DNA from 3 places in the Bradyrhizobium sp. CCGB20 genome. Region 3 is predicted to be linked to each of the others. Evidence: predicted binding sites of a transcription regulator. Region 3 holds the regulator's gene; each other region holds the start of a gene.
The links. Region 3 encodes PhoB, which activates phosphate uptake and scavenging genes when phosphate is short. Its sites were predicted from a motif close to TGTCATNNANCTGTCAT; they were not measured.
Positions count from the first base shown of each region.

Region 1: the regulator PhoB is predicted to act here: its motif matches at 3,731-3,747, upstream of NLM15_RS14780 (Orn/Lys/Arg decarboxylase N-terminal domain-containing protein).
Region 2: the regulator PhoB is predicted to act here: its motif matches at 7,438-7,454, upstream of NLM15_RS23605 (glycerophosphodiester phosphodiesterase family protein).

Region 1 is NZ_JANADN010000001.1:3,203,469-3,213,024, reverse strand. Features, by position in the region: gene NLM15_RS14800 (NAD(P)/FAD-dependent oxidoreductase) at 1-1,054, shown strand, start outside; gene NLM15_RS14795 (2-hydroxychromene-2-carboxylate isomerase) at 1,230-1,865, shown strand; gene ald (alanine dehydrogenase) at 1,957-3,072, opposite strand; gene NLM15_RS14785 (Lrp/AsnC family transcriptional regulator) at 3,205-3,684, shown strand; gene NLM15_RS14780 (Orn/Lys/Arg decarboxylase N-terminal domain-containing protein) at 3,793-6,150, shown strand; gene NLM15_RS14775 (GNAT family N-acetyltransferase) at 6,157-6,732, shown strand; gene NLM15_RS14770 (hypothetical protein) at 6,736-6,948, opposite strand; gene NLM15_RS14765 (ornithine cyclodeaminase family protein) at 7,121-8,062, shown strand; gene NLM15_RS14760 (flagellar basal body rod protein FlgC) at 8,136-8,585, opposite strand; gene NLM15_RS14755 (hydroxyacid dehydrogenase) at 8,704-9,556, opposite strand, start outside.
Region 2 is NZ_JANADN010000001.1:5,105,440-5,114,995, reverse strand. Features, by position in the region: gene eno (phosphopyruvate hydratase) at 1-645, shown strand, start outside; gene NLM15_RS23635 (zinc-binding dehydrogenase) at 679-1,812, shown strand; gene NLM15_RS23630 (MBL fold metallo-hydrolase) at 1,929-2,927, shown strand; gene NLM15_RS23625 (NADPH-dependent FMN reductase) at 3,346-3,897, shown strand; gene NLM15_RS23620 (septum formation initiator family protein) at 4,114-4,431, shown strand; gene NLM15_RS23615 (GAF domain-containing protein) at 4,648-5,607, shown strand; gene adh (aldehyde dehydrogenase) at 5,887-7,404, shown strand; gene NLM15_RS23605 (glycerophosphodiester phosphodiesterase family protein) at 7,543-8,931, shown strand; gene pdhA (pyruvate dehydrogenase (acetyl-transferring) E1 component subunit alpha) at 9,186-9,556, shown strand, end outside.
Region 3 is NZ_JANADN010000001.1:8,931,009-8,940,564, reverse strand. Features, by position in the region: gene NLM15_RS42175 (UPF0104 family protein) at 1-707, shown strand, start outside; gene NLM15_RS42170 (ATP-binding protein) at 740-2,038, shown strand; gene pstS (phosphate ABC transporter substrate-binding protein PstS) at 2,183-3,196, shown strand; gene pstC (phosphate ABC transporter permease subunit PstC) at 3,339-4,328, shown strand; gene pstA (phosphate ABC transporter permease PstA) at 4,330-5,175, shown strand; gene pstB (phosphate ABC transporter ATP-binding protein PstB) at 5,172-5,993, shown strand; gene phoU (phosphate signaling complex protein PhoU) at 6,005-6,721, shown strand; gene phoB (phosphate regulon transcriptional regulator PhoB) at 6,736-7,443, shown strand; gene NLM15_RS42135 (GcrA family cell cycle regulator) at 7,674-8,186, opposite strand; gene NLM15_RS42130 (aspartate aminotransferase family protein) at 8,642-9,556, shown strand, end outside.

The sequences.
Region 1 (9,556 bases), 5.7 Mb from region 3:
GGGAACGATCCTGCACTCGGCACTGTGGTCCGGCGACATCGACATCGACGGCAAGCATGTCGCCGTGATCGGCACCGGCGCGACGTCGATGCAGCTCGTGCCGTCCATTGCCGGCCGCGTTGCCTCGGTCACGGTCTATCAGCGCAGCGCGCAATGGGCGCGGCCGGTGCAGGGTTATTCCGATCCGATCACGGAGGGCGCGCGCTGGCTGCTCGCTCATCTGCCGTTCTATGTGCAATGGTACCGTTTCAATATGTTCTGGCGTTACGGCGACGGCCTGCTGCCCTTCCTGCGCAAGGATCCGGCCTGGCCGCACCCGGAGCGCGCCGTCAACAAGGGCAATGACCGGCACCGTCAGGAGCTCACCGATTTCATCCTGTCCGAGTTGAAGGACCGGCCCGACCTGATCGAGAAATGCGTGCCGACCTATCCGCCCTACGGCAAGCGCATCCTGCTCGACAACAACTGGTTCAAGACGTTGACGCGGGACAATGTCGAACTCGTCACCGACACGATCGATCATTTCGATCAGAGCGGCATCGTCACCGCGGATGGCAAGCACCGCCCCGCCGACATCATCGTGGTCGCCACCGGCTTCAAGGTGACGGAGATGGCCGCGCGCCTCAATATCAGCGGGCGCGAGGGCAAGGATCTGCGCGAGGCATGGACCAACGACAATCCGACCGCGTTTCTCGGGCTCACCGTGCCTGGATTCCCCAATTTCTTCTGCATGCTCGGCCCGAACTCCGGGCCCGCCCATGGCGGCAGCGTCATCTTCCAGTCGGAGTGCCAGAGCCGCTACATCTCCGCTTGTCTCGCCGACATGATCGAGCACGATGTCGCTGCCATCGACGTCCGCCAGGACGTGCTCGATGACTACGTCCGCAAGGTCGATGCCGAGCACGAGACCATGATCTGGACCCATCCGGGCATGAGCACCTACTACCGCAATTCAAGCGGCCGCGTGTTTTCGGCGATGCCGTGGCGGTTCGTGGACTACTGGCGCATGACGCACGATCCCGATCTGGGGCAGTACAGGCTGACGAAGGCGTGACTCCTTTATCGACGCGGACTTGATGTAGCGTTAGCCTACACTCTCACCACATCGTCATTGCGAGCGAAGCGAAGCAATCCAGAGTCTTTCCGCGGTGACATTCTGGATTGCTTCGCTTCGCTCGCAATGACGGAGCTTGCGGCTGGCTGCGCCGCACGCCCAAAGGAAGCTCACCATGCCAAAGCCAGTGGTCCGCATCTACACCGACTACAAGAGCCCTTACGCCTTCGTCGCCAACAAGCGCCTGTTCGAGCTCGAGGAGACGCATGGCGTCGCGCTCGAGTGGCTTCCCTATACGCTGCGCGTCGCCGAATTCATGGGAACGGTGGAGGAGCGCACGCCGCATTTCTGGCGCAAGGTGCGCTACGCCTATATGGACGCGCGGCGCCATGCCAATGCGCAGGGGCTCGTCATGAAAGGGCCGCGGCGGATCTACGACGCCTTTTACTCCAGCGTCGGAATGCTGTTCGCACAGCGGCACGGCTTCTTCCGCGCCTACCATGACACGGTGTTCCGCAAGTTCTGGAGCCATGAGCTGGAGATCGACGATCTCGCCGCGATCACCGATGTCATCACGTCGTGCGGCGGCTCGGCGAGCGCGTTCGAAGCCTACGTCAACGGTCCTGCCCGCGATCAGCATGACCGCATCATCCTTGATGCCGAGGCGCTCGGGGTGTTCGGCGTGCCGACCATGGTGTTCAACGGCGAGCTGTTCTGGGGCGGCGACCGCATCGACATGCTGATCGAACGGATTGAGAAGCCCGAGACCATCGCGGCCGCGCTCGGCAGCCGCCACCGCAAGCCGGCATAACCCGCTAAAGCGCGATCTTCATCGTGCTTTAGATTAGTTGTTTAAACATGATCTGATCGGAAAACCGCTGCGCACTTTTCCGGATCATGCTTTACGCCGCCAGCCCGCTCTCCACCGGCGCAAAATCCATCCCGAGGCTTTCCGCCACCGCCTTGTTGGTGACGCGGCCGCGATGCACGTTCAGCCCGTTGCGCAAATGCGGGTTCTCCAGCACCGCAGCAAAACCCTTGTTCGCGAGCGACAGGCCGAACGGCAGCGTCGCATTATTCAGGGCCTGGCTGGACGTCACCGGCACCGCGCCCGGCATGTTGGCGACGCAATAATGCACGACGCCGTCGACCTCATAGGTTGGATCGGTGTGCGTGGTCGGATGCGAGGTTTCGAAACAGCCGCCCTGGTCGATGGCGACGTCGACCAGCACGGCGCCCGGCAGCATCGATGTCAGCATGGCGCGCGTGACGAGCTTCGGCGCGCTGGCGCCCGGCACCAGTACCGCGCCGATCACGACGTCGGCGGCAAACACTTCCTGCTCGACCGACTCGATCGTCGAGAAGCGGGTGCGCACGCGACCGATAAAGAGATCATCCAGTTGGCGCAGGCGCGGAATCGAGCGGTCGATCACCGTGACTTCCGCGCCAAGGCCAGCGGCCATGCGCGCGGCCTGCGTCCCGACCACGCCGCCGCCGAGCACGACGACCCGCGCCGGCTGCACACCGGGCACGCCGCCGAGCAGCAGCCCGCGGCCGCCGGCCGATCGCTTGAGCGCGGCGCCGGCGGCCTCGATGGCGAGGCGGCCGGCGACTTCGCTCATCGGCGCAAGCAGGGGGAGGTGACCGGCCGCGTCGGTGACGGTTTCATAGGCGATCGCAGTGCAACCGGAAGCGAGCAGGCCCTTGGCCTGTTCCGGATCCGGCGCAAGATGAAGGTAAGTAAACAGGATCTGGCCTTCGCGGAGCTGGGCCCATTCGCTTTTCTGCGGCTCCTTCACCTTCACGATCATCTCGGAGGTCGCGAAGATATCGCGTGCGCTCTCGGCAATGGCGGCCCCTGCCCGCCGATAGACGTCGTCGGAAGCACCAATGCCGCTACCGGCACCGGTCTCGACCGTCACCTGATGCCCGGCCGCCACATATTCGCGGACGGCGCCCGGCGTCAGCCCGACGCGATATTCCTGCACCTTGATCTCCCTGGGCACACCGACGCGCATCTTCAGCTCCTTTTGATTCCCCCATGATCGTAACGGCGTGGCCGGTTTGGTTTCGTGCAAATATCCGCTAGTTTCGTCATGTGCGCGCCGGTTTCGGTCGCGGAAGTGCCCTTTCACGCTGGAAACAAAACCTTGGCCCTCGACCGGAAAGACCTCGCCATCCTCGCGGAACTCACCACCAATGCGCGGGCCAGCCACACCGACCTCGCCAACAAGGTCGGGCTATCGAGCACGGCGCTGGCGCGGCGGCAGAAGGCGCTGGAGGACGACGGCTACATCCAGGCCTACCAGGCTGCGCTCGATCTCGCGCAATTCGGCCTCACCACGACCGTGCTGGTCCGCATCGCGTTGGAGAGCCAGAGCGACGAGGCGCTGAAGGCGTTCGAGACCGAGGTGGTGAAATGCCCCTCCGTCGTGCGATGCTTCCTGATGTCCGGCACCGACGACTACATCCTGATCGTGCTCGCCCGCGACATCCAGGATTTCGAGCGCATCCATCGCACCGAGCTGTCGCGCCTGCCGCGCGTCGCCAGGGTGCAATCGAGCTTTGCACTGCGCGAGATCGTCAACCGCGCGGTGCCGACGGTGGTGTTCGGCGAGGCGAAACGGTAGCTGTTCCCGCTCCCTCACCAACTCGGCGGAGGTCGATCTGCGCCACTGTCATAGAACTGTCATCGAAAGTGCCGAGACCTGCCAGTCTCCGCATATTCGGGACACGCCATGGACTATTTCAAGCGCTTCAACTTCCTGTTTGCCGCGCCTGTGTTCGACGCCGACGACCTGGAAGGCATCCGGTTCAACCAGATCATCGAGGAGATCCAGCGCTCCGGCTTCGAGGTCGTGCGGGCCCGCAGACTGGAGGACGCCGAGATCGCGGTGCAGACCGACGCCGCGATCGGCTGCATGGTGGTGGACTGGGGCAAGAAGGGCCTCGAAGGGAAGACCTCGGCGCTGATCAACCTGATGCGCCGCCGCGGCCTCGACTTTCCGATCATCCTCCTGATCCGGCGCAAGCGCTTCGAGGACCTGCCGGTCGAGGTGCTCGACTTCATCGACGGCTACGTCTTCCTGTCCGAGGAGACGCCGACCTTCATCGCCAAGAATTTGATCAGCCGGCTCAAGCAATATGCCGAGACGCTGAAGACGCCGTTTTTCGGCGCCCTGGTCGACTATGCCGAGGAAGGCAACCAGCTCTGGACCTGTCCGGGTCACAATGGCGGCGTGTTCTACAACCGCAGCCCGATCGGCCGGGTCTTCGTCGAGCATCTCGGAGAATCCGTGTTCCGTGACGACCTCGACAATTCCGTGCTCGATCTCGGCGATCTCCTCACCCATGAGGGACCCGCGCTGAAGGCGCAGAAGGAAGCCGCCCAGATTTTTGGTGCGGAAAAGACTTATTTCGTGCTCAACGGCACCTCGACCTCGAACAAGGTCGCGCTCGGCGCCCTCGTCACCGACGGCGACCTCGTGCTGTTCGACCGCAACAACCACAAGGCTGCCCATCACGGCGCGCTGATGATCAATGGCGGCATCCCGATCTACGTGCCGACCATTCGCAATGCCTGGGGCCTGATCGGCCCGATGCGCTGGGACATGCTCGACGAAAAGGCCCTGCGCGAGGCGATTCGCAACCATCCGCTGGTTACGGACAAGGAGGCCTGGCGCAAGGAACGGCCGTTCCGCGTCGCCGTGGTCGAGCAGTGCACCTATGACGGCTCGATCCACAGCGCCGAGATGATCCTGAAGCGCATCGGCCACCTCTGCGAATACATCCTGTTCGACGAGGCCTGGGCCGGCTTCATGAAATTCCACCCGCTTTATGCCGGCCGCTTCGCCATGGGGCTGGCGAACCTTCCGCCGGAAGCGCCCGGCATCATCGCAACGCAGTCCACCCACAAGCAGCTCGCGAGCTTCTCGCAGGCCTCGCAGATCCACATCAAGGACCGCCACATCCGCGGCCAGAAGCGGCGCGTCGAGCATCGCCGCTTCAACGAGAGCTTCATGCAGCACGCCTCGACCTCCCCCTTCTACCCGCTGTTCGCATCGCTGGATGTCGGTGCGCAGATGATGAAGGGGCGATCGGGCGAAGTGCTGTGGGACGATACAATTCGGCTGGGTATCGAGCTGCGTAAAAAAATCCGCGCGATGCGCCGGGAGTTCGAGGAGAAGGAGCAGAATCCGGACCGGCGCTGGTTCTTCGAACCCTTCGTCCCCGATCGTATCGCCATTCCCGACGTCAGCCGCCCCGGCGCCGCGCACAACGTCGCCTGGGAGACCCTCTCCACCGACGAGCTCGCCACCAATCCGGTTTTGTGGCAGCTCTCCCCCGACAGCACCTGGCATGGCTTCCCCGGCCTCAGCGAGGGCTTCGCCATGACCGACCCGAACAAGCTGACGCTGCTCACGCCCGGCTTCGATCGCGCGACCGGCGCCTATGCCGAGCACGGCATCCCCGCGCCGGTCGTCGCGCAATATCTGCGCGAGAACCGCATCGTCCCTGAAAAGAACGACCTCAACTCCCTGCTCTTCCTGCTCACCCCTGGCGTCGAGGCGAGCAAGGCCGGCACGCTGATCTCGGGCCTTGTCGCATTCAAAAGGTTGCATGACGACAATGCCTTGCTGGCCGACGTCATCCCCGAATTTTATCAGCGGCGCCAAGCGTGCTACGCCGGCGTGCGGCTGCGCGATCTCTGCGGCGAGATGCACCGCTTCTTCCGCGCCGCCGACGTCAGCGCGCTCCAGGCCCGGCAGTTCATGCCCGAGCACATGCCTGAGATCGCGATGTCGCCCCGCGATGCTGCGCGCTATCTGTTCAAGAACGACGTCGACTATCTGCCGATCGAGGCGATCGCGGGCCGCATCGCCACCACGCCCTTCGTGGTCTATCCACCGGGCATCGCCACCATCGTGCCAGGCGAGCGGCTGACCGAACGGGCCAAGCCCATGGTGGACTATCTCAAGATGTTCGAGACCTGCTTCAACACGTTCCCGGGGTTCGATGTGGAAATCCAGGGCGTCTACAAGGAGATCGATGCGAACGGCCGCATCGGGCTCTATACTTACGTCGTTGCCGAGTAGGTGCCGATGAACGAAACAGCTGCGCGCGCAAGCAACGAACCGGTCCAGGTCAGGCCCTCGCGCGAGAGCGATGTCGAGGCGATGCTGGCGATCTACCGCCATCACGTCCGCAATGGCGTGCCGCGCGATGTCGAGGGAACCGGCGCGCCCGAACCGGACGACTTGCGAGACCGGCGCAAGAATTTGAAGCAGACCCGCCTGCCGCACCTGGTCGCGACCTTTCGCGGCGAGGTGGTCGGCTATTCCTATGCGGTACTATTCCGCAAACGCCCGGCCTATCGCTACACGGCCAAGCACTCAATCTATGTCCATCACGAGCACCTTGGCCGCGGGGTCGGACGGCTTCTGCTCCAGGAACTGATCGACGCTTGTGCGGCGGCCGGCTTCCGCCAGATGATCGGCTATATCGATGCCGACAATGCGCCATCACTGGCGCTGCACGAGAAGTTCGGCTTCGCGCGCGCCGGCCTGCTCTGTGGCGTCGCTTATCGCCACGGCCGCTGGTCCGACACTGTGATGGTGCAACGATCCCTCGGCGCGGGAACGACGGCGCCCCCGCCGCTCATCGCGCCGGGCCGGTAGGCCTCACGACGGAAAGTCGGCCGGTCTCACCTGGATGCGGTCGGCATGCAGCGACCAGTGGTGCAACGCCTGGTCCTTGCAGAATTTTGCCTTCGCCCGCTCCGTGGCTTCGTTCTCGTCGGTGGCGTCGATCTCGAGCGTACCCTGGCAAACCTCGATCTGCCTGCCGTACTGGCCGAGCACGTCCTTCATGAACCTGACGACATAAGTTGACATGGGACCTCCTGCCTGCGCCGGCCTGCCCGCCGGCACTCTAGTCCCATTTGGGCCGGATGGGGGAAGGAGATTTTGACGCGGATCAAAACCAAGGAGCCCGGGCGGAAGATTCATTGCGGAACTCGCCGCGCGGGTCTAAGGGCAACTGCCGCTCGTCCATGAGGATTTCACCTTGCAATTTGTCTCCGATACCGAAGTGACGAGAGTTCTGACCTTTCCGATCCTCATTGCCGCCCTGGAAGACGCGCACCGCCGGCCGAAGATGGAGGTGCTGGATGCCTTTCTCGGCGGCGAGAAGGCGCAATACGTCATCCGCAGCGCCGTCGATCCCGGGCGCTACATGGCGAGCAAGATGTTCACCAGCTTTCCGGCCAATCTTGCGGAAGGAAAGATGCCGGCGGTGCAGGCCGTGTGCGTGCTGTTCGACGGCACCAATGGACGGCCGCTGGCGGCGATGGACGGGACCGAAATCACGCACTGGCGCACCGCGGCCGACTCCGCGCTGGGCACGAAACTGCTCGCCCCGCCCAATCCCGAGACGCTGCTTTGCGTCGGCGCCGGCGAGATGTCCGAATGGCTGATCCGCGGGCATCGCACCGTGCGGCCGTCGCTACAACGCGTGCTGATCTGGAACCGGAGTCCGGACCGCGCGTCGGAACTCGCGCAGCGACTGGCGGCGGACGGTGTCAAGGCGGATACCATCACTGATCTCGACGCCGCGACGCGCGAGGCTGAAATCATCACCACCTGCACCCGCGCGCATCAGCCGCTGATCAATGGCCGCAATCTGCGACCGGGCACGCATCTGGACCTGGTCGGCGGCTACACGCCGCAAACGCGCGAGGCAGACGACGAGGCAGCAAAGCTGTCGCGTGTCTTCGTGGACAGGCGTGAATCCGCTTTCCACGGCGTCGGCGACATCCTGCAGCCGATCGCCAGCGGCGCGATCAGTGAAGCTGATGTTCTTGGCGACCTCTACGATCTCGCCGGCGGTCGCGTACAGGGACGCACGTCACCGTCCGACATCACGTTCTTCAAGAACGCCGGCGGCGGCCATCTCGATCTCATGACCTGCGAGGCCGTGTTCAAGCAGCTCGGCACAAAATTGGGGTAGCGGCCCTACCCCGGCGTCGCGCCGGTGGCGGCGGACGAGCGAGGGCTGGCGAGACAGGGCCCGACGTCAGCGATCACGCCTTGATGTCAAGTAGTGTGTCTTCCGTCTCGGCGTAAGCTTGAATGACCTTCGCATTCGCAATGAAGCTGTACTTTGCGGTCGCCAGCTCAACGAATTCGCCGGCGAGATCGACGTTCGGCGCTGCGACCAGGCCGTCCTGGTTTGCGAAGGGAGCGCCGGGGGCGGATTGTGCGGTAAAGCTCGGCGACACCGCCGATACGGTCGCGATCGTGCCGCCGGGTGTCGAGCCGCTCGATTGGGAGACCTGGTCGACTCGCAACGGCACGTAGGCCGCGGGAAACGTCGGACCAATGCCGGGACTGCTGGCACCGGCCGACGCGCTTGATCCGCCTGACGCAGGTAGCGGGCCGGTCGTGCTGACATTGGCGATGTTGCTCGCGGCCACGTTCACACGCAAACTCGCCGCGGAAAGTCCGGATGTCGCAATCGATAATATGCTCATGTCCCCTGATCTACAGGACAAGTCATACGGGATCACTCACGCCATCGGTAAAATGCGCCGCTTTCTGCTTTCATCCCGATAACCAACGATGGGAGCTCGATCGGACTTCGCGCGCTCCCTACCCGGGCATCACGCCAAAAGCCTGCTTGAAGCGCTCGGCATAGCGCGGCCACACCTCGGGATTGATGATGCGCGGCGGACGTTTGCCGTCGAGCGTCTCGAGCACCTGCTCGGCAGCGATGCGGCCCATGTTCTGGCGCGCCTCGATCGTGACGCCTGCGGTATGCGGGCTCGCCAGCACGTTGTCGAACTGGAGCAGCGGATGCTCCGGCGGCGGCGGCTCCTTGGACCAGACGTCGAGGCCGGCGCCCGCAATGCGCTTGTCGCGCAAGGCCTGAAGCAGCGCGTCCTCGTCGTGGATGAAGCCTCGTGCCGTGGTGATGAAGTACGCACGCGGCTGCATCAGCCCGAATTCGCGCACGCTGATCATGTTGCGGCTGCCCTTGTTGAGCGGACAGGAGATCGAGACGAAATCAGCGCGGCGCAGCAGCTCGTCGAGTTCGACCTTCTCCCCGCCCCGTTCGGCCATCACCTCGGCCGACAGATACGGGTCATAGGCAAGTACCGTCATGCCGAGCAGGCCCTTGCAGAGCGCGGCGATGCGGCGGCCGACATTGCCGAGGCCGATGATGCCGACCGTCTTGTGCTCGACCTCGTTGCCGACGAGGTCGTTGCGGTTGACGTCGCGCTCGCGGCGCAGGCGGCGGTCGGACTGGATGATGCGCTTGGACAGCGTCAGCATCATCGCCAGCGCGTGCTCGGCGACGGAATGAGCGTTGCCGCCGGACTGGTTGACGACCACGACGCCCGCGTCCGTGCAGGCCTCGACGTCGACGGGATCGAAGCCCGCACCATTGCTGGAGACGAGCAGCAGGTTCGGCGTGCGCTTCAGGAAGGCGGCATCGACATGA
Region 2 (9,556 bases), 3.8 Mb from region 3:
TCGGCGGACGCCGCGCTCGAATTCGTCATGAACGCGATCGGCAAGGCCGGCTACAAGGCCGGCACCGATATCGTGATCGGCCTCGACTGCGCCTCGACCGAGTTCTTCAAGGACGGCAAGTACGTCTATGAAGGCGAAGGCAAGACCCGTTCGATCTCCGAGCAGGCCAAGTACCTCGCAGACCTCGTCTCGCGCTATCCGATCGTCACCATCGAGGACGGCATGTCGGAAGACGACATGGACGGCTGGAAGGAGCTCACCGACCTCATCGGCAAGAAATGCCAGCTGGTTGGCGACGATCTCTTCGTCACCAACGTCAAGCGCCTCGCCGAAGGCATCAAGGCCGGCCGCGCCAACTCGATCCTGATCAAGGTCAACCAGATCGGCACGCTGACCGAGACGCTTGCCGCCGTCGAGATGGCGCACAAGGCGGGCTACACCTCCGTGATGTCGCATCGCTCCGGCGAGACCGAGGATTCCACCATCGCCGACCTCGCGGTCGCCACCAACTGCGGTCAGATCAAGACCGGCTCCCTTGCACGTTCCGATCGCACCGCCAAATACAATCAGCTCCTCCGCATCGAGCAGCAGCTCGGCAAGCAGGCGCTCTACGGCGGCAAGGCGGCACTGAAGGCGCTGGCATAAGCCAGCGCCCGGCAAGGACAGGGGAGGATCGACATGAGCGACGGCAAGACCGGACTGCAACTGCGTTCGCTGATCAAGACGAGCGGAGAGCTGGAAATCTCGCTGGTCGAGGTGCCGACCCCCGAGCCCGCCGCGGACGAGGTCGTCGTCCGCGTCGAGGCGGCGCCGATCAATCCGTCCGACCTCGGCCTTCTCGTCGGCGCGGCCGATATGAGCACGGCGAAGGCTTCGGGCACCAAGGATGCTCCTGTCATCACTGCGAAGGTGCCGGAGGGCGCGATGCGGGCGATGGCTGGCCGGCTCGATGAATCCATGCCGGTGGGTAACGAAGGCGCCGGCGTCGTCATCAAGACCGGCTCCTCCGATGCCGCGAAAGCCTTGATGGGCAAGACCGTCGCCATGATTGGCGGCGCGATGTATGCCCAATATCGCACGCTGAAAGTGCGCGAGTGCATGCCGCTGCCCGCGGGCACCACGCCGGCTGAAGGCGCCTCCTGCTTCGTCAATCCGCTCACGGCGCTCGGCATGACCGAGACCATGCGACGTGAGGGTCACAAGGCGCTGGTGCACACCGCGGCCGCCTCCAATCTCGGCCAGATGCTGAACAAGATCTGCATCAAGGACGGCATCCCGCTGGTCAACATCGTGCGCAGCAAGGAGCAGGCGGACATCTTGCACAAGATCGGCGCCAAATACGTCGTCGATTCCACGGCACCGAGCTTCCTCGGCGATCTCACCAATGCGCTGGTCGAGACCGGCGCCACCATTGCCTTCGACGCCATCGGCGGCGGCAAGCTTGCCGGCGACATCCTCAACTGCATGGAGAGCGCGATCAACAAGACCGCGAAGGAGTACAGCCGCTACGGCTCCAACGTGCACAAGCAGGTCTACGTCTACGGCGCGCTCGACATCCGCCCGATCGAGCTGCCACGCGGCTTCGGCATGGCCTGGGGCGTCGGCGGCTGGCTGCTGTTTCCGTTCCTGATGAAGATCGGGCAGGCGGACGGGGCCAAGCTGCGCCAGCGCGTGGTCGACGAGCTGAAGACCACCTTCGCGAGCCACTACACCAAGGTGGTGTCGCTTCAGCAGGCGCTCGATCCCGCCAACATCGCGGTGTACGCCAAACGCGCCACCGGCGAAAAATTCCTCATCAACCCAAATAAATAATCGTGATGTGCGGCGGCACGTCACCGAAAGAAGGTCTTGCCTTCTGAGCGAAGCGGGGGAACATTCGCGCCGTAATTGAAAGCGGGGCGACCGCAAGCATCGAAGGGGACACTTCCATGACTGATCTGAATCGCCGCGACCTGCTCGCGGGCGCGGCCGCTATTGGCGCGGCGGCCGTAACCGGGCTTGGACCGACCACTGCCAGTGCCTCCGTGCCGCCGACCGGGACGCAGGCGCCGGGCTTCTACCGCTACAAGGTCGGCAGCTACGAGTGCACCTCGATCAACGACGGCGCGCGCACCTTCCCGATGCCGGACAAGTTCGTCGTCAACGCGCCGAAGGAGGAAGCGCTGGCCGCGGGCGAGGCGGCCTATATGCCGAAGGGCATGGTCACGGTGCCGTTCAATCCGCAGCTCATCAACACCGGCTCCAAGCTCGTGCTGATCGATACCGGCAACGGCGTCGCCAATCTCGAACCGAGCAAGGGCGCGGTCGGTCGCACGCTGCAAAACCTTGCCGCCGCCGGCGTCGATCCCAAGAGCATCGACATCGTGCTGCTCTCGCATCTGCACCCTGATCACACCAACGGCATCCGTTTGGCCGATGGCGCGCTCGCGTTCCCGAATGCGGAGATCATGGTGCCGGGCAAGGACTGGGAGTTCTGGACCAGCGAGGACAACACGGCCAAGGCCGAGTCCAACCCGATGATGAAGAACTACTTCGCCAACGTGAAGAAGACCTTTGCCGGCCTTGAATCCAAGGTCACGAAGTACGAGTGGGGCAAGGAGGTCGCGCCGGGCATCACCTCGATCGCGACGCCCGGCCACACGCCCGGCCACACCTCGTTCGCGGTTGCCTCGGGCGATGCCAAGGTGCTGATCCAGTCGGATGTCACCAACATTCCGGAATTCTTCCTGCGCAATCCGGACTGGCACGTCATGTTCGACACCGATGCGGCGATGGCGCAGGCGACGCGCCACAAGTTCTACGACATGGCGGCGGCCGAGAAGGCGACCGTGATCGGCTTCCACTTCACCTTCCCATCGGTCGGCCACGTCGAAAAGGACGGCGCGAAGTATCGCCTGATCCCGTCGGCGTGGAATCCGACGATCTGATTGAAGTTACAGATTTGCGTGAAACAACAGGCCGCCATTTGGCGGCCTGTTCGTTTTTGCGGCGGTGGGCATCCTGCGGAACTCCCTGCTTAAACAAAAATGTCGAAAACAACCCCATGCACAGTAGAAATCGCAAGCGGTTCCAGAGATTAGGTTAAACCGAATAAGAGTTGCGCCGTCGGGCAAAACACGGGTATGGTGGCATAGTGGGCAGGCACGGCGGGTAGCGGCTTTTGATGTTGCCATGAGGCCCACTGGTCCCGGATTACGCTGCGCTCCATCCGGGCGACGGGCTCGACCATCTGCTTTCGAGAAACTCAGCGTTTCCAAACCGGACCGGTTCATGCACTTGCATCCATTGGTTCGGATGGCTTAAGTGCCGCCCGGCACTTCCCCCTCAAGGTTTCAAGGACACCCCATGGCCTACAACATCGTCGTGATCGCCGGCAGCCTGCGCAAAGACAGCTTCTCGCTGAAGATCGCCAACGCCCTCGCAAAGCTCGCGCCGGCATCCCTCAAGCTCGAGGTCGTCACGCTCGCGGGGATCTCGTTCTTCAACCAGGACCTCGAGGGCGCGCCGCCGGCGGACTGGCTTGCCTTCCGCGAAAAACTCCAGAAGTCGGATGGCGTCATCTTCGTGACCCCCGAATACAACCGCGCGATCCCGGGCGTCCTCAAGAACGCCATCGACGTCGCCTCGCGCCCCTATGGCAAGAGCTCGTTCAACGGCAAGCCGGTTGGCATCGTCTCGAATTCGCCGGGCCCGCTCGGCGGCGTCAGCGCGGCCAAGACGCTCCAGAACATCCTGCCGGGCATCGCCGGCCCGATCATGCAGCAGCCGGAGATCTACCTGAATGCGGTCGGTGACGCCTTCGATGCGGAGGGGACCCTGACCAAGGAATCTCTGAAGCCCGTGCTCCAGGCCTATATCGACGCGTTCGCCGCGCACGTGGCGAAGCATCACGGCTGAGGCCGAATTCCCCCGCGGCCGCAAGGGAGATCCTCATCCTGAGGAGACCGCGCAGCGGTCGTCTCGAAGGATGGCCGCGGGCGAGAGGCCTTCATGGTTCTCCCGGCGATGCGAAGCATCGTCCGGAGACGGCGCTTCGCGCCTCCTCACCATGAGGGTTGGGCGGGGAGGGCTTAAATTAGCACTCCCTTAACCAACCTGTCCCATCTTCCCAAGATGGTCTCACGCGCGCGTCTGAAATCGATCCTGACCGGCCTTGCCCTCTACGCGATGGCGGTCGCAATCGTCGGCTATTTCGGCGTCAACGCCTATACCGGCAAATACGGCCTCAACGCGCGCCAGGAACTCGACCAGGAGATCATCGCGCTGACCAGCGAACTCGCCCAGCTCAAGCGCGAACGTGCGCGGAGCGAGCAGCGCGTCTCGCTGCTGCGCACCTCGCGGATCGATCCTGATATGCTGGACGAGCGGGCGCGTTACCAGCTCGACTATGTCAATCCGCATGATCTCGTTCGGATGATCCCGGCGAAGTAGCGTTTTTCGCTGCATTCGAAACCGGCGTCGAAAGCCGCTACCAGAATCCGGCAGGCGAGTTTCAATTTTACCGAAAGTCGTAGACCCGGAACCGGACCGCTGCCTTGACGGCGGCACCACGACGGGCTCATGGCTTTTGGCCGCCGTCGCCTGAGTTGACGCAGATCAACCGGACCGTGCCAACGCCGCCTAGACTGCCACCCGGAGGAAACAGTGATGAATGGGCCAATGTCCCGGCATCACGCGGCCCGTGTCGAGGCCGCCATCGCGTCAGGCCAGGCGGCACGGTCCGCGCTCGTGGCCTCGTGGCGCCGTTCCTCCAGATTGCATCATCTCGATCCCGCCGGCCGTGCCGCGCCGATGCGGCTGACCGAAGCCGAGCTGCGTCAGGCCCGGGAGCGCATTGCGCCGCTGCTGGCCGCCGCACAGGGCGCGATGGACCGGCTCTATCAGGCGGTCGGCGCGAGCGGCTGCTGCGTGCTGCTCGCCGACGGCGAGGGCGTACCGGTCGACCGCCGTGGCACACCGGCGGACGATGCGACGTTCCAATCCTGGGGCTTGTGGACCGGCGCACTCTGGAGCGAGGAGCATGAGGGTACCAACGGCATCGGCACCTGCGTCGTCGAGCAGCGGCCGCTGACGATCGACCGCGACCAGCATTTCTTCACCCGCAACACGCTCCTGAGCTGCACCGCCGTTCCGATCTACGACCACGAGGCGGCCTTTGCCGGCGTGCTCGACGTCTCCTCCTGCCGCGCCGACCGCACCGATGCGTTCTCCAGCCTCATCGCGCTGGCGGCAGGTGAGGCGGCGCGGCGCATCGAGGCTGATCTGTTTCGCCGCGCCTTCGCCCATGCCCGCATCGTGCTGACGCAAGGCGCAGACGGCCAGTCCATCGGCCTCGTCGCGGTCGACGCGGACGATCTCGTGATCGGCGCGACCCGGTCTGCGCGGGCGGGGCTTGGGATCGCGCCCGGCCGTGCTTTGCAGCCGGTGCCCGCGGCCGACTTGCTCGGCGGCGAACCCGCGCGTGACCATCTTGCCGGCGGCCAGCGCGCGGTGCTGCAGCGGGCGCTGCTGCGCGCGGGCGGCAATGTTTCGGCCGCCGCCAAGGCCCTCGGTGTCAGCCGCGCCACGCTGCATCGGAAGTTGAAGCGGTTCGAGCTGAAACACTGAGTTCTATCCCCTCATGGTGAGGAGACCGCGAAGCGGTAGTCTCGAACCAAACAGGCCCCACTGCATCCGCAGCCATCCTTCGAGACGCGCGCAAGGGCGCGCGCCTCAGGATGAGGTCGGAGTATGTAGGTGCAGCTGCATCACCTGTCGCAGAACTGCGACAGGTCGGCCCCGACATCGCTCCCGCCCGGGCTGACAGACAAACTCTCCCGCGACATCGTCGGCACAAGTCGCGACCACGCGACGAATTGCGCAAACAGCAAAACTCGGGAGTGATCAATGAACAAGGTGGAATTCCTCGGCGTCACGAAAGTTCCCTTCGCTGAACGCTATGACAATTTCATCGGCGGGAAATTCGTCGCGCCGATCTCGGGCAAATATTTCGACAATGCCTCGCCGGTGACGGGCCAGATCGTCTGCAAGATCGCGCGGTCCGACGCGCAGGACGTCGAGGCCGCGCTCGATGCGGCGCATGCGGCCAAGGCCGCCTGGGGACGCACCAGCGTCGCCGAGCGCGCCGCGGTCCTGAACCGGATCGCCGACCGCATGGAGGAGAATCTCGAGCGCCTTGCGGTTGCCGAGACCTGGGACAACGGCAAGCCGATCCGTGAGACCCGTGCCGCCGACCTGCCGCTCGCGATCGATCATTTCCGCTATTTCGCCGGGGTGGTGCGCGCACAGGAAGGCTCGATCGGAGAGATCGACCACGACACCATCGCCTATCATTTCCACGAACCGCTCGGCGTTGTCGGCCAGATCATCCCCTGGAACTTCCCGCTGCTGATGGCGTGCTGGAAGCTCGCGCCGGCGCTCGCCGCCGGCAATTGCGTCGTGCTCAAGCCCGCCGAGCAGACGCCGGCCTCGATCATGGTCTGGGCCGAGATCATCGGCGATCTCCTGCCGCCCGGTGTCCTCAACATCGTCAACGGTTTCGGCCTTGAAGCGGGCAAGCCGCTCGCGTCGAGCCCGCGGATCGCGAAAATCGCCTTCACCGGCGAGACCACGACGGGCCGGCTGATCATGCAATATGCCAGCCAGAACCTCATTCCCGTCACGCTCGAGCTGGGCGGCAAATCGCCGAACATCTTCTTCAACGACGTCACCGCCGAAGACGACGATTTCTTCGACAAGGCGATCGAAGGCTTCGTCATGTTCGCGCTGAACCAGGGCGAGGTCTGTACCTGTCCGAGCCGGGCGCTGGTCCACGCCGACATCTACGACCGCTTCATGGAGCGGGCGCTCAAGCGCGTCGCGGCGATCAAGCAGGGCGACCCGCGCGAGGCCGACACCATGATCGGCGCGCAGGCATCCGGCGAGCAGCTCGCGAAGATCCTCTCCTATATCGACATCGGCAAGCAGGAGGGCGCCAAGGTGCTGGCGGGCGGTGGCCGCGCCGAGCTCGCGGGCGATCTGTCCGGCGGCTTCTATGTCCAGCCGACCGTGTTCGAGGGCCACAACAAGATGCGAATCTTCCAGGAGGAGATTTTTGGGCCCGTCGTCTCGGTCACGACCTTCAAGTCCGACGAGGAGGCGCTCGCGATCGCCAACGACACGCTCTATGGCTTGGGCGCCGGTGTCTGGAGCCGCGATGCCAACCGCTGCTACCGCTTCGGCCGGGCCATCCAGGCCGGCCGGGTCTGGACCAACTGCTACCACGCTTACCCTGCGCATGCCGCGTTCGGCGGCTACAAGCAGTCGGGCGTCGGTCGCGAGACCCACAAGATGATGCTCGATCACTACCAGCAGACCAAGAACCTGCTGGTCAGCTACAGCCCGAAGAAGCTCGGCTTCTTCTGATCGGGCGAGGCGGCGCCAATGTGGCGCCGCCTTCGTCATCCCGCTGTCAGAGAGTTGAGACAAGACGAGGGGCCGAGCTATCCAGCTCGGCCCCTTTGGCATGCGAGGCGATGCCAGGCAGACGACGGAGGCATGGCCATGAAGCGCGATTTTTCGGCACGGAAGCTGCGCGTTGGAGCGATGTTGTACGGCGCGGTGGCCCTGGCGTTGCTGGCGCCGTCGATCGCCTTCGCGCAGACTGGTCCGGCGCCATCAGGCGCCAAGCCCTTCCTGACCGTCGATGGAAAGCCCCCGCTGATCCTCGGGCATCGCGGCGTGCCGGGACTGGTGCCGGAAGAGACCGAGGCATCCTATGACCTCGCCGCAGCCCTCGGCACTGATGCGCTCGAAGAGGACCTGCACCTCACCAAGGATTGCGTCCTGGCCGTGCGCCATAACCCTTGGCTGAGCGACAACACCAATGTTGCGGATGTCGCGAAGACCAATGCCGCTGTTGCGGCCCGCAAGCGCACCGTGCCCGGTGTGCGCGTCAAGGCCCCGTCGGCCACCGGCGTGCCTGCCGACTACCGCACGGATCTGACCGACCCGGCCGATCCCAAATCAGTGCTGAAGTCACTGATCGTGGATGGCGAGGACCATACCAACGACTGGTCGATCACCGATTTCACCATGGCCGAGCTGAAGCAGTGGATCGCCGGCACCACCTATGACGCCGCCAATGAGCGGCCGAAAGTTTTCAACGGCAAGCTCCCGATCATCAGCTTCCAGGACGTCATCGATATCGCCAAGGCGAAGAGCAAGGAGACCGGGCGGTCCATCTTCGTCTACCCGGAAACCAAGAATCCGACCTGGAACAATGCCCAGGCGATCGCCAATGGCTGCGGCGCGCCCGGCGGCCGCCCGTTCGAGGATGCCTTGATCAAGATCATCAAGGACAACGGACTCAATACGAAAGACGCTCCCATCCTTGTTCAGAGTTTTGAGCCCGGCAGCCTGAAATATATGCGCAGCCATGGTCTTCAGACGCGGCAGGTCCAGCTCATCGACGGCAACGGTATCGACTTCAGGAGCGGCAAGGTCTTGCTCAACAACATCACCAACTCCCGCCCGTTCGACTGGACGGTTGCAGGTGATCCGCGCCTGTATGATGCGATGCTGACGCCTGAGGGCCTTGCCGAGATCAAGACCTATGCCGACGGCATCGGCCCGTGGAAGGCCTACATCGTTCCGCTCAAGATTGCGCCGTGGAAGGACAGCAACGCCGACGGCACACCCTACAAGGGATCGACGCCGGACGCTTCGACGCAGGAGGCGACCAGCCTGATCGCCGACGCGCACAAGCTCGGCCTGTTCGTGCACGTCTTCACCTTCCGGAACGAGAAGAAATATCTGGCCGCCGACTATCGCGGTGATCCCAGCCTTGAATATCTCAAATTTTTCCGACTTGGCGTCGATGGGGTCTTCACCGACTTCACGCATACCGGCGTTGCCGCCCGCGCAACGTATTTGCGAGAGCTCGGCTGGTAGGCGAAACGGCGAATCGGACCGGCGCTCTCGTTCGGATCCGAACGTAACCGTGTCTGATTTTCGCTGCGTTGGTTGCTTGCACCCGCTGCGCGGGCGGGGAGCTAATGTTGCCCAATCAAGCCTAAAGGTTTTGCAAAGTTTCGGCCACGTTGCACTGCGGCATAATGAAAATCGTGCCATGCCGCCGCGGTGCTTTCCAAGGGCGTTTGACTTGGGTTAGAGAGGGCTGAAGTTTTCTCTGACCCGGAATTCCCATGGCCGCACCCAAGAAAGCCGCCGCAGGCGCTGCGCAGGACAAGACCGACGGCGGCTCGCCCCCGGAATTCACCAAGGAGCAGGAACTCAAGGCGCTCCGCGACATGCTCCTGATCCGGCGGTTCGAGGAGAAGGCCGGCCAGCTCTACGGCATGGGCGCGATCGGCGGCTTCTGCCATCTTTATATCGGCCAGGAGGCCGTGGTGGTCGGCATGCAGATGGCCCTGAAAGAGGGCGATCAGGTCATCACCGGCTATCGCGATCACGGCCATATGCTCGCCACCGGCATGGAGGCCAATGGCGTCATGGCCGAGCTGACAGGCCGGCGCGGCGGCTATTCCAAGGGCAAGGGCGGCTCCATGCACATGTT
Region 3 (9,556 bases):
GCGGAGCGGTGCGCTACCGCATCTATTCGGCCTATGGGCTCAACGCGATCGACGTCGCAAAGATCTGCTTCCTCGCCGGCCTGACCTTCTGGCTCGGCAATGCCGCGGTGCTCGGCCTCGGCATCTCCTATCATCCGGAAGCCGCTGCCTCGATCGACCTGCTTCCGGCCTGGCTGAACCGGATGCTGGCGATGATGATCATCGTGGGGCTGGTCGCCTATGTGGTCTGGGTCTGGACCCAGCCGCGGGTGGTCGGCCGCGGGCCCTGGACCGTGGTGCTGCCGGGCGGCCCGCTGACGCTGCTCCAGATCGCCATCGGCATCATCGATCTCGGCTTCTGTGCGCTCGCGATGTACGTGCTGGTCCCGGACGAGCCCAATCTCGGCTTCGTCGTGGTGGCGGTGATCTTCGTCTCGGCGACGCTGCTCGGCTTCGCCAGCCACTCGCCGGGCGGGCTCGGCGTGTTCGACGCCGCCATGCTGGTCGGCCTCTGGCAGATGGACCGCGAGGAACTGCTGGGCGGCATGCTCCTGTTCCGCGTCCTCTATTATCTCTCCCCCTTCGTCATATCTGTAATCTTGCTGACGTTTCGCGAGGTTATAATCGGCGCTCGATCGAAGCGCTTGCAGCAGGCGGCGCTCAAGCTCGACCCCGGCCCGGCGCGTGAAGCCGCCTATGTGAGAGAGCGCAGCGACAGCGGCGCCTGACCGGCGCACCCCCTTAGGAGAAGCACGCCCCGATGGCGATCGACGCCCCATCTTCTCCCTCCGCGCAGCCCTGGTCCGACCGGCTGCGGCACTCGACCGTCATCCTGATCGCGGCGGCGCTGGCGCTGTCGGTGGTGGTCTCGCTCGGCGAATTGTCGGTGATGCGGGCGGCGGCGGTGTTCCTCTGCATCGCGGCCGCGGCGCTGATCCCCTGGCGGCTGCACGACAACGCCGCCTCGCGCGACGATACCCGCCGCGTCAATCCGGTCGAGAGCGCGGCGGTGGCCGCGGTCGTCGCCGGCATGCCGGATCCGGCGGTGCTGCTCGACCGCGCCGGGCGTGTCATCCATCTCAATGCCGCCGCCGCCCAGCTGGCGCCGGCGCTGCGCAAGAACGAGCTCGCCCAGTTCGCGCTGCGCTCGCCGGAGATCATCACCGCGCTGCGTGAATCGATCGCGACCACCGAACCGCGGCGCGCGACCTATCTCGACCATGTCCCGGTCGATCGCTGGATGGAACTGATCATCACGCCGGTGCCGGTGCCGACAACCTTCGGCGGCGCCGACAAATGCATGCTGATGACCTTCCACGACCAGACGCCGCTGCGCCGGGTCGAGGAGATGCGCGCCGACTTCGTCGCCAATGCCAGCCACGAGCTGCGCACGCCGCTCGCCGCGCTGTCGGGCTTCATCGACACGCTCCAGGGCCAGGCCAAGGACGATCCCAAGGCCCGCGAGCGCTTCCTGGGCATCATGCACAACCAGGCGACCCGGATGGCGCGCCTGATCGACGATCTGCTCTCGCTGTCGCGGGTCGAACTGTCGGCCCATGTCCGGCCCGACACCCTGGTCGACCTGCTGCCGATCATCTTCCAGGTCGCCGACGGGCTCGAGCCGCTGGCGCGGGAGCGCCAGGTCGAGGTCGAGACCAATCTGCCGGACGCGCCGGTCATGATCGCGGGTGACCGCGAGGAGCTGCTTCGACTGTTCGAGAACCTGATCGAGAACGCGCTCAAATACGGGGCCTCGGGCGGACGTGTCATCGTGTCGCTGACAAACCCGGCGGCCTCTGACGGAACTCAAGAAATCCGGGTCATGGTCCGCGATTTCGGGCCCGGCATCGCGCCCGAGCACCTGCCGCGCCTGACCGAGCGGTTCTACCGGGTGGACGTCGGCGACAGCCGCTCGCAAGGCGGAACCGGACTCGGATTATCGCTGGTGAAACATATTCTTAACCGCCATCGCGGCCGGCTTTTAATCGAAAGCGTGCCCAGGCAGGGCGCCACTTTTACCGCCTGTTTTCCCCAGGCGAAGGCCCCGGCTTCGAGCTAATACTCAAGCGATTTCAATCGCTTGGATGTGTCATCCAGCTGTCACGAAACCTTCGTAAAAGCACAGCCGACCGATCCTAAAGGGGCGGCACGGGGAGCGCGATCGGGCGCGGATGGCGCTTCGCTCCCCTGTATGGAGACCAGCATGAATTTCATCAAAACCATCGTCGCTGCTGGCTTGGTCGCCGCATCGACGACGGCGGCCTTTGCTGCCGACATCACGGGTGCAGGCGCGACGTTCCCGTTCCCGATCTATTCGAAATGGGCTGACGCCTACAAGAAGGAGACCGGCAACGGTCTGAACTACCAGTCGATCGGTTCGGGCGGCGGCATCAAGCAGATCCAGGCCAAGACCGTGACCTTCGGCGCCAGCGACGCTCCGCTCAAGGCCGAGCAGCTCGAGAAGGACGGTCTCGTCCAGTGGCCGATGGTGATGGGCGCCATCGTTCCCGTCGTCAACATCGAGGGCGTGAAGCCCGGTGAGATGGTGTTCGACGGCGAGACCCTCGCCAGCATCTATCTGGGCAAGATCACCAAGTGGGACGACGCCGCGATCAAGAAGCTCAACCCGAACGTGAAGCTGCCGTCGGAAGCGATCACCGTGGTCCGCCGCTCGGACGGCTCGGGCACCACCTTCAACTTCACCAACTACCTCGCCAAGGCCAGCGCGGACTGGAAGAGCAAGGTCGGTGAGGGTACGGCGGTCGAGTGGCCGGTCGGCGTCGGCGCCAAGGGCAACGAAGGCGTGTCGGGCAACATCAGCCAGACCAAGAACTCGATCGGCTACGTCGAGTACGCCTATGCCAAGCAGAACAAGCTGACCTACACCGGCCTCGTCAACAAGGCCGGCAAGCCGGTGCAGCCGACGGTCGAAGCCTTCCAGGCGGCCGCTTCCAACGCCGATTGGGCCAAGGCTCCGGGCTACTATGTCATCCTGACCGACCAGCCCGGCGAGAAGTCCTGGCCGATCACCGCGGCGACGTTCATCCTCATGCACAAGGCAGCCACCGACAAGGCGGCCTCGCAGGAAGCCATCAAGTTCTTCCGCTGGGCCTTCAAGAACGGCGGCAAGGCGGCTGAAGAGCTCGACTACATCCCGATGCCCGAGGGCGTCGTGACCCTGATCGAGAAGACCTGGGCTGCCGAGATCAAGAGCTAAGCGCCCTTGTCCCGGACACGGCGCCGGGATCTCAAAAGACGTCCGCTCCGGATCGGCATCGCGCCGCATCCGGAGCGCAAGACCAACAACGAGACCAACAACAAGCGTATATAAACGGGCACAGGGGATCGGCGTGGCAGAGATGGCCGTTCAGAGCGATGTAATCGACGACGCCGGACCGTATGACCGCGCCAAGGCCTTGAGCGCGTTCAAGCTCGGCGACGTCACCTTCTACTGGATCACGCGGCTCTCCGCGATCTCGGTGCTCCTGATCCTCGGCGGCATCATCCTTTCGCTGATCGTCGGCGCCTTCCCGGCGATGAAGGAATTCGGCATCTCCTTCCTGTGGACGCAGCGCTGGGCGCCGTCGGCCGATCCACCGGTTCTCGGCGCGCTCGGACCGATCTACGGCACGCTCGTGACCTCCTTCATCGCGATGCTGATTGCCATTCCCGTGGGTCTTGGCATCGCCATCTTCCTCACCGAGCTCTGCCCGCAATGGGCGCGCCGCCCGATCGGCATGGCGATCGAACTGCTCGCCGGCATTCCTTCGATCATCTACGGCATGTGGGGCTTCTTCGTGCTGGGCCCGTTCCTGGCCAACACGTTCCAACCCTTCATGATCAGGATCTTCGACGGCGTCCCCGTGCTGGGGGCGATCTTCGCAGGTCCGCCGTCCTATCTCAGCCTGTTCAACGCCTCGCTGATCCTCGCCATCATGGTGCTGCCCTTCATCACCTCGATCTCGGTCGACGTGTTCAAGACGGTGCCTCCGGTCCTCAAGGAGGCCGCCTATGGCGTCGGCTGCACCACCTGGGAAGTCGTCCGCAGCGTGGTGATCCCCTACACCCGCGTCGGCGTCATCGGCGGCGTCATGCTGGCCCTGGGTCGCGCGCTCGGCGAGACGATGGCGGTGACCTTCATCATCGGCAACTCGTTCCGCATCTCGTCGTCGATCTTCGCGCCGGGCACCACGATCTCGGCGGCGATCGCGTCCGAATTCGCCGAAAGCGACGGCCTGCACCAGTCCGGCCTGATCCTGCTCGGTCTCCTGCTGTTCGTGCTGACGTTCTTCGTACTCGCGGCTGCCCGGCTGATGCTGATGCGGCTGGACCAGAAAGCGGGGAAGTAACATGAACCCGATCTATTCACGCCGCCGCCGCAAGGACATCGTGATCCGCGGGCTCTGCTTCGGCGCCGCCGCCTTTGGCGTCACCTGGCTCGCGCTGATCCTGGTCACGCTGCTCTACAACGGCCTTGCGGGTTTGAACCTCGAGATCTTCGTTGCGGACACTCCGCCTCCGGGTTCGACTGAAGGCGGCTTGCGCAACGCGATCGTCGGCTCGCTGATCATGACCGTGCTCGGTGTCGGCATCGGTGCGCCGCTCGGCTTGTTCGCCGGTACCTATCTCGCCGAGTACGGCCGCAACGACAAGCTGACCTCGGTGATCCGTTTCATCAACGACATCCTGCTTTCGGCGCCCTCGATCATCATCGGCCTGTTCATCTACGGTGCGGTGGTGGTGCCGATGCGCGGCTTCTCGGCGATCGCCGGCAGCCTTGCGCTCGCCGTCATCGTCATTCCGGTGGTGCTGCGCACGACCGAGGACATGCTGCTGCTGGTGCCGAACGCGCTGCGCGAGGCGGCGTCCGCGCTCGGCCTGCCGCGCTCGCTGGTGATCAAGCGCATCGCTTATCGTGCCGCCCGCTCCGGCCTCATCACCGGCGTGATGCTGGCTACCGCCCGCGTCGCCGGCGAGACCGCGCCGCTGCTCTTCACCGCGCTGTCGAACCAGTTCTTCAGCCTCGGCCTGAACAAGACGATGGCGAACCTGCCGGTTACCATCAACAACTTCGTGCAGAGCCCCTACGCCTACTGGAAGCAGCTCGCCTGGAGCGGCGCCTTGCTGATCACGTTGACCGTGCTTGCCCTGAACATTGGCGCGCGCCTCCTTAGCGCCGAGAGGACTGCAAAATGAGCGAAATGTCTGTTTCCGTCAGTACGCCCGCCGTTCAGCACGGCTCGCAGCCGCTGCCCGAGGCGCCCGCCAAGGTGACGGTTCGCAACCTCAACTTCTACTATGGTGAGCACCACGCGCTGAAGAACATTAACCTGGCGCTCGGCACCAACCGCGTCACGGCGTTCATCGGCCCGTCGGGTTGCGGCAAGTCGACCCTGCTGCGCATCTTCAACCGGATGTACGACCTCTATCCGGGCCAGCGCGTCACCGGCCAGCTCATGCTCGACCAGACCAACATCCTCGACCCCAAGCTCGACCTCAACCTGCTGCGCGCCCGCGTCGGCATGGTGTTCCAGAAGCCGACGCCGTTCCCGATGACGATCTACGAGAACATCGCGTTCGGCATCCGTCTCTACGAGAAGATCTCGAAGTCCGAGATGGACGACCGCGTCGAGAAGGCGCTGCGTGGCGGCGCGCTGTGGAACGAGGTCAAGGACAAGCTCAACGCCTCCGGCCTGTCGCTCTCCGGCGGCCAGCAGCAGCGCCTCTGCATCGCCCGCACGGTCGCGGTGCGGCCCGAGGTCATCCTGTTCGACGAGCCCTGCTCGGCGCTCGACCCGATCTCGACCGCCAAGGTCGAGGAGCTGATCCAGGAGCTGTCCGAGAACTACACGATCGCGATCGTCACCCACAACATGCAGCAGGCGGCGCGCGTCTCCGACAAGACCGCCTTCATGTATCTCGGCGAGCTGATCGAGTTCGACGACACCAGCAAGATCTTCACGTCGCCGACCGACCGGCGCACGCAGGATTACATCACCGGCCGGTTCGGCTGAGGAGACGGGACATGGGTTCTGAACATACCGCAAAGGCCTTCGATACCGACCTCCAGGAACTCACCCGCCTGGTCGCGGAGATGGGCGGGATCGCCGAGCGCATGATCGTCGATTCCGTCGACGCGCTGATCCGCCGCGACGTCGCGCTCGGTCAACGCGTCGTCGCCATCGATGCCGATCTCGACGCACTCCAGAAGAAGATCGAGGAGCGCGCCGTGCTCACCATCGCGCGCCGCCAGCCGATGGCTGTCGATTTGCGCGAGATCGTCGGTGCCATGCGCGTCGCGACCGATCTCGAGCGCATCGGCGACCTCGCCAAGAACATGGGCAAGCGCGTCGCGGCGCTGGAGACCGATTTCCATCCGCTCAAGCTGTTCCGCGGCCTCGAGCACATGACCGACCTCGTGCAGCAGCAGGTCAAGTCGGTGCTGGACGCCTATGCCGCGCACGACCTGCCGGCGGCGATGGCGGTGTGGAAGGGCGACGAGGAAGTCGACGCCATCTGCACATCGCTGTTCCGCGAACTCCTCACCTACATGATGGAGGATCCGCGCAACATCTCGTTCTGCATCCATTTGATGTTCTGCGCCAAGAACATCGAGCGCATCGGCGACCACGCCACCAACATCGCCGAGACCGTGTTCTACATGATCGAGGGACAGGCGATCACCGACAAGCGGCCGAAGGGCGACATGACGACCTTCGCCACGACGGTTCCGAATACTTAAGGAGCGACGACCCGATGGGCGCACGCATTATGGTGGTTGAGGACGAGGAAGCTCTCACCGAGCTGCTTCGCTACAATCTCGAAGGCGACGGCTATGACGTCGAGACGGTGATGCGCGGCGACGACGCCGACACCCGTCTCAAGGAGCACATCCCCGATTTGATCGTGCTCGACTGGATGCTGCCGGGACTGTCCGGCATCGAGCTGTGCCGGCGGCTTCGTACCCGCCCGGAGACCAAGCAGCTCCCGATCATCATGCTCACCGCGCGCGGCGAGGAGAGCGAGCGGGTGCGCGGACTTGCGACCGGCGCCGACGACTACATCGTCAAGCCGTTCTCGGTGCCCGAGCTGCTGGCGCGCGTGAAGGGCCTGCTGCGGCGCGCAAGCCCGGAGCGGCTCGCAACCGTGCTCGCCTATGGCGACATCGAACTCGACCGCGACAAGCGCCGCGTGGCGCGCTCGGGCCGGCCGATCGATCTTGGTCCGACCGAATATCGCCTGCTGGAGTTCTTCCTGGAGCATCCGGGCCGGGTGTTCTCGCGCGAGCAACTGCTCGACAGCGTCTGGGGCCGCGACATCTATATCGACGAGCGTACCGTGGACGTACATATCGGCCGCTTGCGCAAGCTGCTCAATCTCGGCCGCGAGCAGGACCCGATCCGCACCGTCCGCGGCGCCGGCTACGCGCTCGATGATCGCTTTGCGAAGGCAGAGCAGGCGTAGGGTTTGCGGCGTGACGTTGGCAGACTGATCCAGCGGGCTGCCGCCGCATTCTCCGGTGTCGTCCCTGCGAAAGCAGGGACCCATAACCACAAAGAGTGGTTTGGCGAAGACTCGGAGTGACCATCCCGCGGGATAAGTGCGCCTTGGGATTATGGGTCCCTGCTTTCGCAGGGACGACATCCGATTTGTTGAACCGTCTTAGCGCGACCACTGGCCGCGCGCTGATGACCTCAGCGTGGACCCGGCTTCGCCGGCGCGCGCCGGCGATCCGCTGCGGGCTGATACGCCACGCGCGAGTGCTGGGCGCAGTAGGGCAGGCCGGAGAGCGCCTTGCCGCCGCAGAAGAAGAAATCCGGGCTCGAGGGATCGCCGACCGGCCAGTGGCAGGTCGCCTCGTTCAGCTCCAGCAGCGACAGCCGCTGGCTCATCGGCACCACGTTGTCGTAGGTGACCGGTTCGGCCTCGACCTCGACCTCGAAGGCCTGCGCCAGCGCGGTGTTGCCGCGCGCGATCGGCCGGGTCACCCGCATCATGTGCTGCGCGGGACGCGCCTTGCGCGGCCGGGGCGCTGCGGACGAGGGGCTCTTTGCGCGGCCGGACAGGCCGAGCCGGTGCACCTTGCCGATCACCGCGTTGCGGGTCACGTTGCCGAGCTCAGCGGCGATCTGGCTGGCCGAAAGTCCGGCCTCCCAGAGCTTTTTCAGCTGCTCGACGCGATCATCTGACCAGGTCAAAACCGTCATTGCACCCTTTCCTCCGCCGGCGCCTGCCATCCTGGGGCCGCACAGCGAATGCCTAAGCTTCGAAAAACCCGTGCCGTCAGAATCCCTTAAGGCTCGCCGGGCGCGCCAGATGCGCCCGAACGCTTACGCCGGTACATGAGGACTTAGAGGATCAGAACTGCTGCACGAGATGTCGTATCTGACAAGCCAAACGCTACAATATGGCGTGACTCACGCGCAAGAGTCCGCCGACTCGCTTCCACATGTTCCGTCGCGAAAATACGCAAAATCACCACCGCAAGACTACGGATTCAGCATTTCGCGAGGCTTTCCAGGCGGCATTGACACCCGTTTCACCAGGCATAAGATGGTCCTGCGTGCCGCCCTTAAAAGGCGGCACGTTTCGTTTTCCGGGCCGGTCAATGGTGCGTTGCGCAATGCACGCTCACACCGTCCGCAACAATCAAGTGATCGTCATGACTAACAGCGCAGCGCCGCATTTGCTCCCCGTTTTCGCCAGGTCCGACCTCGGTTTCGAGCGCGGCGAAGGCTGCTGGCTGATCGCGACCAACGGCGAGCGTTATCTCGATTTCACCTCGGGCGTGGCGGTGAATGCGCTCGGCCACGCGCATCCTGCGTTGGTCAAGGCGTTGCAGGAGCAGGCCGCCAAGCTCTGGCACATGTCGAACCTGTTCCAGAGCCCGGATGGCGAGAAGCTTGCGGCGCGTCTGTGCAACGAAAGCTTCGCGGACTTCGTGTTCTTCTGCAATTCCGGCGCTGAAGCGCTGGAGGGTGTGATCAAGCTGGTCCGCCATCATCACTTCTCCAAGGGGCATCCGGAACGTTATCGCATCATCACCTTCGAGGGCGCCTTCCACGGCCGCACGCTGGCAACGCTGGCTGCGACGGGGTCTGCAAAATATCTCGAAGGTTTTGGTCCGCCGATGGACGGTTTCGACCAGATCCCGCACGGTGACATCGAGGCCGTGAAGAAGGCGATTGGTCCGCAGACCGCCGGCATCCTGATCGAGCCGATCCAGGGCGAGGGCGGCGTGCGTTCGGCGACCCCCTCCTTCCTCAAGGCGCTGCGCCAGCTCTGCGACGAGAAGGGCCTGCTGCTCGCGTTCGACGAGGTGCAGACCGGCATGGGCCGCACCGGCGATCTCTTTGCGCACAGGCGCACCGGCGTCACGCCTGACGTCATGTCGCTGGCGAAGGCGCTCGGCGGCGGCTTCCCGATCGGCGCGGTGCTGGCGACTGCGGATGCGGCTTCCGGCATGGGGCCCGGCTCGCACGGCTCAACCTTCGGCGGCAACCCGCTGGCGATCTCGGCTGCGAACGCCGTGCTCGACGTCATGCTCAAGCCCGGCTTCTTCGATCACGTGCAGAAG